Microbispora hainanensis: one gene and its partner. The main gene of each other region encodes a partner of the protein of the gene in region 2 in a complex. Links are inferred from orthologs where the notes say so. Each region holds a gene or a part of one and is shown on either strand. Other genes may lie near its edges.

Region 1 (6,878 bases), 4.8 Mb from region 2 along the record:
GACGCATCTCTTGTGGGTGGATTGTGGTGATTCACCGGCCCCGCCGTCCCGGTGCGAACCCGCCGGGACGACGTCTACCGGGCGTCGCCCGATGGACGACGCCCGAGGGAAAGGTTCACTGCGCGATGTCCACGCGCAGCGCCGCGGCGCCGCGCAGGTACACGTGCTGGATCTCCTGCCGGGGCCGGTCGGTCTGCACGTGGGCCATCAGCCGCACGACGCGAGGGAGCGCGCCGGGCACGTCGATCTCGGTCGCGCACAGCAGGGGCACGTCGTGGAAGCCGAGCTTGCGCGCGGCCAGCGCGGGGAACTCCGCGGTGAGGTCGGGGGTGCACGTGAAGATCACGCTGATGACGTCGTCGGTCGTGAGGTTGTTGCGCCCCATCACCTCGGTCACCAGCTCGGTCGTCCCGGCGAGGATCGCGTCACGATCGTTGCCGTCGACCTGAATGGCTCCCCGAATCGCTCGCACCATGTCGTTCCCCTCTCGCTGGGCCGGGCCGGTCTCCCGCGGAGACGAACCCGACCCATATACGCGCTTCATCCAATTCCGCCCGGCTTGCGGCTTTCGCCCGCCGCGCGGAAAGGCTACAGGCCGACCGCCGCGTACAGCTCACCGATCTCCTGCACGGTGAGCTGGCGTACGGTCCCCGGCTTGAGCCTGCCGAGCTTCACCGGGCCGAACTCGATGCGAGCCAGGTCGATCACCCGATGACCGACGACCTCCATCATGCGCCGGACGATGTGCTTGCGGCCCTCGTGCAGCACGATCTCGACCAGCGCCTGCTGGCCGTGCTCCTGCACCACCCGGAACTCGTCGGCCTTGGCCAGGCCGTCCTCCAGGTCCACGCCCTTGCGCAGCACCTTGTGCAGGTCGCGCGGGATGGGGCCGGGGACCTTGGCCCAGTATTTCTTCTGCACGCCGTAGCTCGGGTGGGTCAGCCGGTGGGCGAGCTCGCCGTCGTTGGTCAGCAGCAGCAGTCCCTCGGTCTCGGTGTCGAGACGCCCCACGTGGAACAGCCGGGGCGCGAGGTCCTGCACGTAGTCGTTCAGGCAGGGCCGGCCCTCGGGGTCGTCCATCGTGCTCACCACGCCGATCGGCTTGTTGATCGCGTAGTAGACGGTCTCCGAGGACGTCGGGATGCGCTTGCCGTCGACCCGGATGACCTGCTTGGCGGGATCGACCCGGGCGCCGAAGCGGCGCACGGTCTGGCCGTCCACCGTCACCCGGCCGTCGCCGATCATCTCCTCGCAGGCCCGCCTGCTGGCCACCCCGGCCTGGGCGAGGACCTTCTGCAGCCGCTCGCCGCCCGGCACCTCCGTGGTGTCGCGCTCGTCGGTGTAGTCCTCGTCGTAGAAGTCCGGGTCGCGCAGCGGCTGCCGGGACGTCTTGAACGGGTTGGCCACCGGGCCTGTCACGCCGGGCCGGCCGGCGCCCGAGGGACGGCCGGCACGGGAAGGCGCGCCGGTGCGGGAGGGTGCCCCGCGCTCCGCGCCGCGCGAGCCGGACCGGCCGCGCGGGCCGCCAAGGCGGCCGATCGTCTGTACCTCGCCGCTTCGGGCCCTGCCGCCGCCGCGCGCCGCGCGCAGCCCGCCGCCGCTGCGCCCGCCGCGATCGTCACGGCGGTCGTCGCGCCGGTCACGGTCGTCGCGGCGGTCGTCCCTGTCGTTCCGGCTCCATCCGCGATCACCGCGGGCCTCGAACCGGTCACCGCGGCCTTCATAGCGGTCGCCACGGGCCTCGCCCCTGTCACCGCGCTCGGCGAAGGACGGGCGGCCTGCGCCCCTGACGGCCTCGCGGTCCCGGCCGCCCTCGGACCTGCCGTACCGGCCACGCGAACCCGTGCCCTCGCCGCGGAACGCGGGCCGCTCGGCGGGCGAACCGCCCCGGGAGCCGCGCTCACGGTCGTCACGGCCGAAGCTGCGGCCGTCGCGGTCACCGCGGCCGAAACCGCGCTCACGGTCGAAGCCACGCTCACGCTCGAACCCACGGCCGCGGCCGGAGGCGTCGTCGCGGGCGAAGCCGCGGTCACGCCCGCCGTCACGGTCGCGGTCGCCGAAACGGCCGCCCTCGGGCTTGCCGTACCGGCCACGCGAGCCGCCCCGCTCCGCCCGGAACGCGGCCCGGTCGTCGTCGCGGCGGCCCGTGCCGCGGGGCCGGTCGTCGTATCGGTCGCCGCGGGCGTCCGGCCGGCGCTCGCCGTACCGGTCGCCGCGCGCGTCGTCGTCGCGGGAACGCCTGGAGTCGAACCCGTACCCGGACCGGGAACCAGGAACGCGGGAGCCTCCGCGCCGGTCGCCCTGGGGGCGGAAGCCGCCGCCGGACCCGCTGCGGGATCCACGCGGGCTCGCGCCCTGCCGACCGGTGTTCCGGCTCCGACCGCGTCCCTCACCGGACGGGGTTCCACGCCTGTTGTCCACTACTTCTGCTCCTCAAGAATTTCCACGTCGTCCGGGAGGAACGGGGCGAGCTCGGGAAGCTCGTCGAGGCTTCGCAGCCCCAGTCTCTCCAGGAAGTAACTCGTCGTCCGGTAGAGCACTGCCTGGCTCTCCGGGTCGGTTCCGGCCTCTTCCACGAGGCCTCGTGCGACCAGCGTCCGCATGACGCCGTCGCTGCTCACGCCGCGCACCGCCGCCACCTTGGCCCGGCTCACGGGCTGCCGGTAGGCGACCACGGCGAGGGTCTCCAGTGCGGCCTGCGTCAGCCGCGCCTGCTGGCCGTCCCTGACGAACTTCTCCACCAGGGCGGCACACTCCGCCCGCGTGTAGAAGCGCCAGCCTCCGGCCACCTCTCGAAGGTCGAAACCCCGTCCTGCGGCCGTGTATTCCTCCGACAGGGCGCGCAGGGCGGCCGTGATCTCGGCGGTGGGCCGTTCCAGCACCTGCGCGAGGGTGACCTCGGCGACCGGTTCGTCCACGACCATCAGGATCGCTTCCAGCGCCGCGGTGAGCGCGGGCCCGTCCGCCGGCACCTCCGCCTCGGGATCGCGGGCGCCGGAGACCGGATCCGGCGTTCCGGGGCCGGAGGACGCGAGGCCGGAGGACGCGAGGTCGTCCTCGTCCCGTCCGGTCACGTCGCCGGCGGGGCCGGAGAGATCGTCGCCGGAGCCGGGGGTGTCGCTCGCTTCCATCGCTCCTCGCTCGTCGTGCGGGTCACCATCTCCGCCGTGCCGTACGCCGGCGCCCGCAGGCCGGGCATGCTCGGCCGGTGTCCGCCGGTCCGGCGTTTCCGGTCCGGTGCGGCCCTTGGTCCCGGCCTCACTCGTCCCGCGTGTCCGCCGCCTCGGCGGGCCGTTCCTCACGCCTGCCCTCGTCGTAGTCGTCGCCGACCGTGACATCGCCCTCGGCGCTTCCCGTCCAGGTGACGTACAGGTCGCCGAGCGGTTCGACCTGCTCGAAGGAGACCGCGGCCTCCCTGAACAGCTCAAGGACGGCCAGGAAACGGGCGACGACCTCGAACGTCCCCGAGCAGTCGGCGGTCAGTGCCCGGAAGGTCGCCCGGTTGAGCCGCCTCAGCCGCTCGACAAGGATAGCGGCTTGTTCCCGTACGCTGGCGAGCGGTTGGTAGATGTGCGCGACCGACACCGACGGCGGCGCCTTCGGTGTGAAGGCCCTCGCCGCGATCTTCGCGAGCTGATCGGGCCCGATGCCGAGCACGAGCTCCGGCAGCAGGTCGGCGAACCGCTTCTCCATCGGCACCGCGCGCGGGAAGCGCAGCGCCTCCTCGGCCATGCGCCCGGCGAAGATCTTCGCGACCTCCTTGTACGCCCGATACTGCAGCAGCCGGGCGAACAACAGGTCGCGTGCCTCCAGCAGGGCGAGGTCCTCCTCGTCCTCCACCTCGCCGGTGGGCAGCAGCCGGGCCGCCTTGAGGTCGAGGAGGGTCGCCGCGACGAGCAGGAAGTGGCTCGTCTGGTCGAGGTCCCACTCCGGGCCCCGCGACCGGATGTACGCGATGAACTCGTCGGTGACCTTGTGCAGGGAGACCTCGGTGATGTCCAGCTTGTGCTTGGAGATCAGCCCGAGCAGCAGGTCGAACGGCCCCTCGAAGACGTCCAGGTGCACCTGGAAGCCGCTCGGGGCGCTCTCCTCGCCGCCCTGGTCGGTCTCCGGGCCGGTCGTCACACTTGCCATTGTCCCCTACCGGCCCGTTGTCCCCTTCCGGCGCGGCCCGGGGGGCTCACACGCGGGCGGGCCACCTGGCCAGCAGTTCGCGGGCCAGCTCACGGTAGGCGGTGGCACCCATCGAGCCGGGATCGAACTGGGTGATCGGCTCCCCCGCCAGCGTGGCGTCGGGGAAGCGCACCGTGCGGTTTATGACCGTGTGGAACACCTTGTCGCCGAAGCCCTGCATGATCGTCTGCAGCACCTCGCGGGCGTGCAGCGTCCGGGGGTCGTACATCGTGGCGAGCAGGCCGTCGATCTCCAGGCTCTTGTTGAGCCGCTCCTGGACCTTGCCGATCGACTCCATCAGCAGCGCCACGCCGCGCAGCGCGAAGAACTCGCACTCCAGCGGGATGATCACGCTGTGCGCGCAGGTCAGCGCGTTGACCGTCAGCAGACCGAGGGACGGCTGGCAGTCGATCAGGCAGATGTCGTAGTGCGGCAGCAGGGGCTCGAGCGCCCGCTGGAGGGCGTACTCCCTGGCCACCTCGTTGACCAGCCGGATCTCCGCGCCGGACAGGAAGATGTTGCTCGGCAGGAGCTGCATGCCGTCGACGGTGGTGTCGAGCAGCACGTCCTCGACCGTGACGTCGGGCTCCTCCATGATGAGGTCGTAGACCGTGGCCTCAAGCGGCCGGGGGTCTATTCCCAGGCCGACCGACAGCGCGCCCTGCGGGTCGAAGTCGACGAGCAGCACCCGCTGACCGACCTCGGCGAGCGCGGCGCCCAGGTTGATCGTGGTCGTCGTCTTGCCGACGCCGCCCTTCTGGTTCACCATCGCGACGATGCGCGCGGGCCCGTGCGACTCCGGCGGGGTCGGCTCGGGGAACACCGGACGGGGACGGCCGGTAGGCCCGATCGCACCGGGAGCCCCCACCCACGTCCCCTCTGTGGTCGCAGTCACCTGTTGGTCCTCCCTGACGGCCCTCGAACCTGATCGAATCTAAAGGGTAGGCACGTGGTCGGCAAGGCGGCGCGCCAGAGGCTGCCGAGATGGGTTTTCTAATGCAACGCACGGGGATGCGCCGCCGCGTAGACCTCCCGGAGCTTGTCGACCGTCACCAGGGTGTACACCTGCGTGGTGGTCACCGAGGCGTGGCCGAGCAGCTCCTGGACAACCCTAACGTCGGCGCCGCCGTCCAGGAGATGAGTTGCGAACGAATGGCGCAACATGTGCGGTGATACACCGGAAAGTCCGGCTCGTTCCGCCGCCGCCTGAAGCACCTCCCACGCGCCCTGGCGGGTGAGCCGCCCGCCCCGCGCGTTGAGGAACAGCGCGGGCGTCCCCCGGCCGTGCGCCGCCAGCCGGGGCCTGGCCCTCACGAGGTACGCGTCGAGCGCCTGGCGGGCGAAACGGCCGAGCGGCACGATCCTGGTGCGCCCGCCCTTGCCGCGCAGCCGCACCTGGTCCTGGTCGGACTCCTCGTCGTGGACCGGCCCCGTCGGCACGTCGTCCACCGCCAGCCCCACGGCCTCGGAGATCCGGGCGCCCGTGCCGTACAGGACCTCCAGCAGCGCGCGGTTGCGCAGGGCCAGCGGCGAGTCCTCCGGGCCGCAGGCGGCGATGAGCCGCTCGACCTCCGCGACGGTGATCGCCTTCGGGAGCCGCCGGAGCTGGCGCGGCGGGCGCACCTCGTGGGCGGGATCGTGGCCTGCCACGCCCTCGCGCAGGGCGAAGCGATGCAGCCCGCGTACGGCCGACACGGCGCGGGCCGCCGAGCTGGCGACCAGCGCCGGGTGATCCTCGTCGCCCTCCCGCAGCGCGGCGAGGAAGGCGACCACGTCCGACTCGGCGACCTGCGCGAACGTCTCGAGCCCGCGCGCCCGGAGATGCTCGACATATCGGCGCAGGTCACGCCGGTAGGAGGCGAGCGTGTTGGCAGACAGCCCCCGCTCCACCGCCAGGTGGGCGAGGTAGCTGGACAGCACCGCCTCGGGCTCGCTCAGAACGTCTCCCTACGGAATCATGCCTCCGGCGCGTCGGCGGGACGAAGGCCCTTGAATCCGTCGGCGGAAGCAGCGTACGCGGCGAGGATACCGGCGACCGCAGGAGAATTGTGGATCATTCCGCTCAGGGCCTTGTCGACCGCCACGCCCAGCGGAATCCAGACCGACGGCATGTCGGCCTCCTCGTGGTGGCGTACGTACGTGTTCTCCTCGTCGGGGATCGGCTCCAGGTCGCGGGCCAGGAAGACGCGGATCCGCTCATCCGTCATGCCCGGGGAGGTGCGCAGATCGACCAGCGTGTGCCACGTACGCGCCCGGTAGGCGGCCTCCTCGGCGAGCTCGCGCGCCGCGCACTCGACCAGCGGCTCGCCCGGCACGTCGCGGATGCCGGCCGGCAGCTCCCACAGCAGCCGCCGCGCCGGATGCCGATACTGGCGGATCAGCAGCACGCGGTCCTCGGTGTCGAGGGCGAGCACCGCGACCGAGCCGGGGTGGACGACGTAGTCGCGGTCGGCGGTCACCCCGCCCGGCATCTCCACCGTGTCGGTGCGCACCCTGATGATCCGCCCGCTGAAGTGCTCGACGGAGGCGACGACGTTCCAGGACTCCTCGACGTCTTCGACGTTCACCGTGTTGTCCGCGGTCACTTGGCCCGGCCCGCCTTCGCGACGTTCTCACGCCGGCCCGCGTACTCCAGGGCGGCCCCGACGAGCCCCTTGAACAGGGGGTGCGACCGGGTCGGGCGGGAGCGGAACTCCGGGTGGGCC
Region 2 (8,311 bases):
GCCGGTTCGCGCATCGAGGGCATCGGCCGGCCGCGGGTCGAGCCGTCGTTCCTGCCGACGGTCATCGACCGGATGACCCAGGTGCCGGACGCCCTGTCGATCGCGGCCATGCACTGGGTCAGGGAGGTCACCCGCAGGGAGGTCGGCGGCTCGACCGGCACCAACATCGCGGCGGCGGTGCAGATCATCAGGGAGATGCGGGAACGGGGCGAGCGCGGCAGCGTGGTCACGCTGATCTGCGACGGCGCCGAGCGTTACCGCGACACGTACGGCGACCCGCACTGGCTGTCGGAGCGGGGCATCGACATCACCCCCCACATCGAAGAACTACGCGCCTTCCTGCGGAGCTGACCGAGCCGACATGAGTGCGGGCCGGGGGATCCCCGGCCCGCGCTTCTCCTCGTGTGTCAGTCGCCGCCTCGCGTGCGTCGGTCGCCGCCTCCGTGTCAGTCGCCGAGCAGGGCGTCGACGAAGACCTCGGGGTCGAACGGCGCGAGGTCGTCCGGCCCCTCGCCGAGGCCCACCAGCTTCACCGGCACGCCCAGCTCACGCTGGACCGAGATCACGATGCCGCCCTTGGCCGTGCCGTCCAGCTTGGTCAGCGCGATGCCGGTGACGTTGACCACCTCGGCGAAGACCTGCGCCTGGCGCATGCCGTTCTGCCCGGTGGTCGCGTCGAGGACGAGGAGCACCTCGTCCACCGCCGCCTTCTTCTCGATGACCCGCTTGACCTTGCCCAGCTCGTCCATGAGGCCGGTCTTGGTGTGCAGCCGTCCCGCCGTGTCGATGATGACGGTGTCCGCCTTGTCCTCGATGCCCTTGGCCACGGCGTCGAACGCCACGGACGCCGGGTCGCCGCCCTCCGGGCCGCGCACCACGCCCGCGCCGACGCGGTCGCCCCACGTCTGGAGCTGGTCGGTGGCCGCCGCGCGGAAGGTGTCGGCGGCGCCGAGCACGACCTTCCTGCCGTCGCCGACCAGGACCCGGGCGAGCTTGCCCGAGGTCGTGGTCTTGCCGGTGCCGTTGACCCCGACGACGAGGACGACGGCCGGCCGCTCGCCGTGCGGCTGGGTGTGCAGGGTGCGGTCGAGGTCCGGCGCGATCTGCGTGAGCAGTTCCTCCCGCAGCAGCTTGCGCACCTCCTCGGGGGTGCGCGTGCCGAGCACCTTCACCTTCGTCCGCAGTTCCTCCACCATCGCGCGGGTGGGGGCCACGCCGACGTCGGCGGTGATCAGAGTCTCCTCGATCTCGTCCCAGACCTCGTCGTCGAGCCGGTCACGCGACAGCAGTTCGAGCAGGCCCCGGCCGAGGACGTTCTGGGAACGGGCGAGCCTGCCGCGCAGCCGCACCATCCGGCCGGCCGACGGCGGCGGGACCTCGATCTCGGGAGCCTTGATCAGCTCTTCGATCGGGGGCGCGGGCGGCGGCAGCGTGGTCGTCGTGCCGCCGTCCTCTTCGCCCAGCCCCGTCTTCGCGGGCTCCTCCGCGACGGGAGCCTTCGGCTCGGGCGGGGCCGGCGGCGCGGGCGGCAGGTCCTTCGCCTTCGGCCGGAACAGCAGCCACAGGCCACCCACCGCCAATATGGCGACGATGGCCACGATCACGATGATGCCGAGGTAACCGTCCACACCATGCAGTTTCCCAGATCGCCCGCATTACTCCGGACAGGGCGACTCGATCGGGCGATATAGAGGGGCGCGCCGTCGCGCCACGGACCGGCCGCGAGCGAGGCAGCCCTCCCCGGGGCGCCTACGGCACGGCCTCCCCCCCCCGCGCGCCTCCGGCACACCACATTCCCTGCGCGCCTCCGGCACACCACATTCCCTGCGCGCCTCCGGCACGACCGCACTCCCCGCGCGCGCCTCCAGCACGACCGCACTCCCCGCGCGCGCCTCCAGCACGACCGCACTCCCCGCGCGCGCCTCCGGCACGACTAGAGCGGATGCGAGCGGCGGGGGTGGTGAAGTGCTAGACCTTCTCGCGGAGGCGCTGGCTGACGACCTGGGTGACGCCGTCGCCACGCATCGACACGCCGTACAGCGCGTCGGCGATCTCCATCGTGCGCTTCTGGTGCGTGATCACGATGAGCTGTGAGGTCTGTCTCAGTTCCTCGAACAGCGTGAGCAGCCGCTGCGTGTTGGTGTCGTCGAGGGCCGCCTCGACCTCGTCCATGACGTAGAACGGCGACGGGCGGGCCTTGAAGATCGAGATGAGGAACGCGACCGCGGTCAGCGACCGCTCGCCGCCGGACAGCAGCGACAGGCGCTTGACCTTCTTGCCGGGCGGCCGGGCCTCGACCTCGACCCCGGTCGTCAGCATGTCCTCCGGGTCGGTCAGCAGCAGGCGGCCCTCGCCACCGGGGAAGACCCGCTGGAAGATCCCCTGGAACTCGCGGGCCACGTCCTCGTACGCCGCCGCGAAGACCTGCTCGACCCGGTCGTCGACCTCCTTGACCACGAGCAGCAGGTCGCGCCGGGTCTTCTTGAGGTCTTCGAGCTGGGAGGTGAGGAAGGCGTGCCGCTCCTCAAGGGCGGCGAACTCCTCCAGCGCCAGCGGGTTGACCTTGCCGAGCTGGGTCATCTGCCGTTCGGCCGTCCTGGCCCGCTTCTCCTGCTCCTCCCTGACGTACGGCACGGGCGGGTCGCCCGGCACCGGCACGCTCGGCCCGTACTCCGCGATCAGCGGTTCGAGCTCGATGCCGTACTCCTCCAGGGCACGTTGCTCCATCTGCTCCAGGCGCAGCCGCCGCTCGGTCCTGGCCATCTCGCTGCCGTGGACCCGGTTGACCAGGGCGTCCAGCTCGGAGCTGAGCTCCCGCACACGCAGGCGCACCTGCTTGAGCTCGGCGTCGATCTGCCCGCGGGCCCGCTCGGCCTCGTCGCGCTCCTCTGCGGCCCGCGCGAGCGAGCCCTCCAGGGCGTTCAGGGCGGCACGCGCACCTTCGGCCACGGCCGTGGCGATCTCCGCCTGCCTGCGGCGGCGTTCGCGGTCGGCCGCGGCCCTGGCCCGGTCCTGCCGCTCGCGCTGCGCCGCGCGCAGCAGCGCGTCGGCCCGGCCCGCGATGCCCCGCACCCGCTCCTCGGCCGTACGGACGGTCAGCCGGGCCTCCATCTCGGCCTGCCGGGTGACGCCGCAGGCGGCGGCCAGCTCGTCTCGGGTGTCGGTGGTCGGCTCCGCCTCCAGCTCGGCGGCGTACTCCGCCTCGGCGAGCTGCTCCTCCAGCTCCACGACCGCGGCCTGGGCCTGCTCGCGCGCCTCCTGGGCGTCCACCACCGACCGGCTCAGCCGGGCCGCCTCGTCCTGGGCGGCCTTGACGGCGGCCTCCAGCCGGGCGAGCTGCTTGGCCGCCGCCGCGGCCCGCTGGTCGGCCTCCCGCTGCCTGCCGCGCAGGCGGTCGAGCCCGGCCTGCGCCGCGTTCAGCCCGTTCTGAGCCGAGTTAACACCGCTCTGGGCGGCGCTCACGCCGTTCTGCGCCTCCGCGACCCGCGCCTGCGCCGCCTCCAGCGCAAGCTGGCACTCCCGCTCGGCGGCCACGGCCTCGGCCAGCGCCTCCGCGTGCCGTTCGGCCTCGGCCCCGGCGGTGGCGAGATCGGCGGCGGCCTCGTCGAGCGCCGTACGCATCTGCAGCAGCGAGGAGCCGCCGCCCGAGCCGCCGTGCGCGGCGTTGACGCCGAGCAGGTCGCCGGACATCGTGACGGCCCGCAGCTCCGGATGGGCGTCCACGACCTTGCGCGCGGTGAGCAGGTCGGGCACCACGACCACGTCGGACAGCAGCGCCTCCACGGCGGGGCGCAGCTCGTCGGGCACGGTCACCAGGTCGGCGGCCCACTCGGCGCCCGCGACCGGCGTCTCCGGCCGCGCGCTCTGGTCGCCGTCACTCTGACGGTCGCCCGCGATCAGCAGGGCGGCGCGTCCGGCACCGGCCTCACGAAGGTGTTCCACGGCCGCGACGGCGGCGGTGAGCGAGGCCACGGCGACGCCGTCCACGGCCAGCACGGCCGCGATGGCGGCCTCAGCCCCCGGGCGTACGGCGAGCAGCGTGGCGATCGGGCCGAGCAGGCCGGGCAGCCCGGCGCCGAGCAGCGCGGCGGCCCCGTCCGCGCCCCCGGCCAGGCTCATCTCCAGGGCCTCGCACCGCGCCTGGAGAGCGGCGACCGCACGCTGCGACTCGGCGTCGGCGGCCCTGGCCGTGCTCACCGCGGCCTTGGCGGCGGCCAGCGCGTCCCTGGGCGCGGCCAGGTCGGCCCGCACCCGCTCCACGACGGCCTCGGCCTCCTCGGCCACGGCCCTGGCCTCCTCCACCGCGGCGCGAGCGAGATCGACGCTCTCCTGCGCGGCCTCCAGCTCGGCCGCGAGCCCGGGGTCGGCCGGCGCCTCGTCGACCGCCTGCGCGTCGAGCTCGTCCTGGGCCTGCTCCGCGCGCCGGGTGGCGTCCTCGACGGCCTTGGTGAGCCTGCCGATCTCGTCTCCGGCGGCCCTGGCCCGGCTTCTGGCCGACTCGACCTGGCCGCGGAGGCGGGCGAGGGCCTCCCGGCGGTCGGCCGCGGCACGGGAGGCGGCGGTCAGGCGCCGCTCCTCGGCGGCCAGCGCCTCCTCGGCCTCGGCGCGGGCCTCGACGGCGGCGTCGAGCCGCTCACGCGCCTCGTCCAGCTCCTCCGCCAGCACCCGTTCCTGCTCGCGCACCTCGGCGGCCTCGCGTTCCAGGTCCTCCGGGTCGCGCCCGCGCCGCTCGATGGAGGCGGCGTCCGCGGCGTGCCGCCGTCGTTCGGCCGCGAGGCTCTCCACGCCGCGCAGCCGCTCCCGCAGGCCGGAAAGGCGATAGTAGGTCTCCTGGGCGGCCTTGAGGCGGGGCTGGGCCTCGTTCTCGGCCGCCTCCAGCTCGGCCTCCCGCCGCTGGCCCTCGGCCAGCTCGGCCTCCACGTGGGCGCGCCGCGCCTGTACGGCCGCCTCGTCGGCCTCCTCACGCTGCAGCGTGTCGCGGAGGGTGATCACGTCGTCGGCGAGCAGGCGCAGCCGGGCGTCGCGCAGGTCGGCCTGGATGACTGCCGCCTTGCGGGCGATCTCGGCCTGCCGGCCCAGCGGTTTGAGCTGGCGGCGCAGCTCGGCCACGAGGTCCTGGACGCGGGTCAGGTTGGCCTGCATCGCGTCGAGCTTGCGGAGGGCCTTCTCCTTGCGCTTGCGGTGCTTGAGTACGCCCGCGGCCTCCTCGATGAACGCCCGGCGCTCCTCCGGCCCCGCGTGCAGCACCTGGTCGAGCTGGCCCTGGCCGACGATCACGTGCATCTCCCGGCCGATGCCGGAGTCGGACAGCAGTTCCTGGATGTCGAGCAGGCGGCAGGTGTCGCCGTTGATGGCGTACTCGCTCTGGCCGGAACGGAACATCAGCCGGCTGATCGTCACCTCGGTGTAGTCGATCGGGAGCGCGCCGTCGCTGTTGTCGATCGTGAGGGTGACCTCGGCGCGGCCGAGCGGCGGGCGGCTCGAGGTGCCCGCGAAGATGACGTCCTCCATCTTGCCGCCGCGCAGCGACTTGGCGCTGTGCTCGCCCATCACCCACGCGAGGGCGTCCACGACGTTGGACTTGCCGGAGCCGTTGGGGCCCACCACGGCGGTGATGCCCGGCTCGAAGCGGAGGGTGGTGGCCGAGGCGAAGGACTTGAAGCCGCGTAAGGTGAGCGTCTTCAGATACACGTCCGCCCCCCTCGGTGCCGCCTGGCGTTTGGGGGGAAGACTACAGCGCCCGGCGGCCGGGGATGTGGTGATAGGCGCCCGTGGCCGATTGGGAAATGAATTCGGGTAAGGCAAGACGGGCGGTTCGCCCATCCCGCCCGTGGCCCGTTACTTATGATCAGTCAACCGTTTTTATGATCAGTTAACCGTCGAATCAAATTGCCGGGGAACGACGGCGCAAATGGCAAGGGACGCCTTTGCGGGGCGTCCCTACAATCCTTTCCCGTTCCCGCCGGGCCTCAGGTGAGAGCCGGCTCGCGATCCTGCAGCCGGACCAGGGCCTCGTCACGAGTTTGCGCCGCGAGCGCGTCGTTCTGGGCCTGGAGCCGGGTGAGTTCTGCCTCGAGGTCGCGGATGCGCTGCTGGAGACGGCGCATTTCCGAGATCATCCGAGGATCAGGACCGCCGACGTGGCCGAGTAGAGCCTTCGCCATAGTAAAGGGTCCTCCACGCTGAGTGACCAGACTGGTTCGCGCACTTCATGCCGCGGGAGGGGTGCGCGTGGTTCCTCTCAAGAGTCGCACCGGCAATGGAGGCGGTCAAGTTGAACGCTCCGCACAGACGCACCGGTGGGCACTCTCGCTAGATAAATATACCGGATTTAGGAGGTTTGAGGGAAGCCCTACCTCTCGACAAACCCGGCGATACCTCTCTTCGCATCGCTCCAGCGCTCGACCACCCCCTCGACGTGGCCGGGCGTGTCTCCGGTGCGTAACAACGACAGGAGTTTCTCGCATGACTCCCTCGGGCCCTCGGCGACGACCTCGACCCTCCCGTCGGCCAGGTTCGAGGCCCACCCGACGAGCCCGAGCTCCAGTGCGCGGGCGCGGGTCCACCAGCGGAACCCCACACCCTGCACCCGTCCACGGACCCATGCCGTCAACCGAACCACGCCTACAAGTATCCAGATCGACTCCGGCCGGCGCAGCGGGGGGTGGTCTAAGGGCGGGCGCTCCTCGGGCGGGGCTGGCACTTCGGGCAGCTGTAGGAGGACCTGTTCATGAACGCCTCCCGCCTGATGGGCGTTCCGCAGCGGCGGCACGGCTCGTCCCGCCTGCCGTACACCGCGAGCGAGCGGTCGAAGTAGCCGCTCTCGCCGTTCACGTTGACGTAGAGGCTGTCGAAGGAGGTGCCGCCCTGCCCCAGCGCCTCGGTCATGACCTCGCGGACCGCCGCGAGCAGTTCGGCGATCTTCGGCCGGGTCAGCGTCTCCGTCGGCCGCGCCCAGTGCAGGCGCGCGCGCCACAGCGCCTCGTCCGCGTAGATGTTGCCGACCCCGCTGATCAGCGACTGGTCGAGCAGCGCCCGCTTGATCCCCGTACGGCGCAGCCGCAGCCGTACGGCGAACTCGGCGTCGTCGAAGGCGTCCTCGAGCGGGTCGGCGGCGATGTGCGCGATCGGCTCCGGCACCGGCCGGCCGAGACCGGAGGTCATGGGCGCCACCAGCAGGTGCCCGAAAGTGCGCTGGTCGACGAAGCGTAACTCCAGGCCGCCGTCGGCGAAGCCCATGCGCACGCGCAGGTGCTTCTCTATCGGCGACAGCGGGTCCACGACGAGAAGCTGACCGCTCATGCCGAGATGGGCGATCAGCGCCTCGCCGGGCTCCTCCTCGCCGGTGGCGTCGTCGCGCAGGGGCAGCCACAGGTATTTGCCGCGCCGCTCGGCCGACGCCAGCGTGCGGCCCTTGAGCTGGGCGGGCAGATCGCCGACGTTGCGCCGGACCGCCCGGGGGTGCAGGACCTCGGCCGCGGCCACCGTCCGGCCCGCGACCCAGCTCTCCAGGCCCCTGCGGACGACCTCGACCTCGGGCAGTTCGGGCATGCGCCGTCTCCCGTGCTCAGGCGTGTACGGGACCGGCGCCCTCGCGGGCGTCGCGCACCGCGCGGATCGCGGTCCAGGCCGCCTCGGCCGCCTGCTGCTCGGCCTCCTTCTTGCTGCGGCCCGAGCCCTTGCCGTACTCCTTGCCGCCCACGCGCACGACCGCGGAGAACGACTTGGCGTGGTCGGGCCCGCTCTCGTCCACGTGATACTCCGGCACGCCGAGCATCTCGGCGGCGGTGAGCTCCTGCAGGGACGTCTTCCAGTCGAGCCCGGCGCCGAGCGACGCCGACCGCGTGATGAGCGGGTCGAACAGCAGGTGGACGACGCGGAACGCCTCGTCGAGGCCCTTGTCGACGTAGACCGTGCCGATCAGGGCCTCCAGCGTGTCGGCCAGGATCGACGACTTGTCGCGGCCGCCGGTGCCCTCCTCGCCACGGCCGAGCCGCAGGTATTTGCCGAGGTCGAGCGTCCTGGCGACGTCGGCGAGCGCGCGCATGTTGACCACGGCGGCGCGCAGCTTGGCGAGCTGGCCCTCCGGCAGGTCCGGGTGGTTGCGGAACAGCGTGTCCGTCACCACGAGACCCAGCACCGAGTCGCCCAGGAACTCCAGGCGCTCGTTCGTCGGCAGTCCGCCGTTCTCGTACGCGTACGAGCGGTGCGTCAGCGCCCGCTCGAGGATGCCGGTGCTGAGCCGGACATCCAGGATCTGGAACAGCTCGTCTCTCGCGACCTCGACGGGCACGGGCTTTACAGACGGCGC

Evidence for each region. Proteins that work in one complex are often made in the same cells at the same time.
Region 1: the proteins of OHB01_RS02560 (region 2) and OHB01_RS24915 are in contact, whole or in part, in a crystal structure (PDB 3ZGX), measured with the Bacillus subtilis proteins. The link is inferred for Microbispora hainanensis from one-to-one orthologs.

What each region holds. Positions count from the first base shown.
Region 1 is NZ_CP108086.1:5,336,669-5,343,546, reverse strand. The notes cover bases 2,197-5,021. They hold OHB01_RS24915 (segregation and condensation protein A), read right to left. Parts: upstream 4,135-5,021; coding sequence 3,259-4,134; downstream 2,197-3,258. Other genes in these bases: OHB01_RS24910 (ParA family protein), read right to left, coding at 4,181-5,021; scpB (SMC-Scp complex subunit ScpB), read right to left, coding at 2,421-3,131; OHB01_RS24925 (pseudouridine synthase), read right to left, coding at 2,197-2,421. Outside these bases: aroH (chorismate mutase), read right to left, coding at 116-475; more of OHB01_RS24925, read right to left, coding at 589-2,196; more of OHB01_RS24910, read right to left, coding at 5,022-5,068; OHB01_RS24905 (site-specific tyrosine recombinase XerD), read right to left, coding at 5,167-6,093; OHB01_RS24900 (NUDIX domain-containing protein), read right to left, coding at 6,129-6,758; OHB01_RS24895 (CTP synthase), read right to left, coding at 6,755-6,878. UniProt on the Bacillus subtilis protein: Participates in chromosomal partition during cell division. May act via the formation of a condensin-like complex containing Smc and ScpB that pull DNA away from mid-cell into both cell halves.
Region 2 is NZ_CP108086.1:562,518-570,828, forward strand. The notes cover bases 1,769-6,026. They hold OHB01_RS02560 (AAA family ATPase), read right to left. Parts: upstream 5,692-6,026; coding sequence 1,969-5,691; downstream 1,769-1,968. Other genes in these bases: OHB01_RS02565 (hypothetical protein), read right to left, coding at 5,970-6,026. Also shown: OHB01_RS02550 (PLP-dependent cysteine synthase family protein), read left to right, coding at 1-351; signal recognition particle-docking protein FtsY, read right to left, coding at 447-1,628; more of OHB01_RS02565, read right to left, coding at 6,027-6,164; OHB01_RS02570 (acylphosphatase), read right to left, coding at 6,353-6,622; mutM (bifunctional DNA-formamidopyrimidine glycosylase/DNA-(apurinic or apyrimidinic site) lyase), read right to left, coding at 6,670-7,551; rnc (ribonuclease III), read right to left, coding at 7,568-8,311. UniProt on the Bacillus subtilis protein: Required for chromosome condensation and partitioning.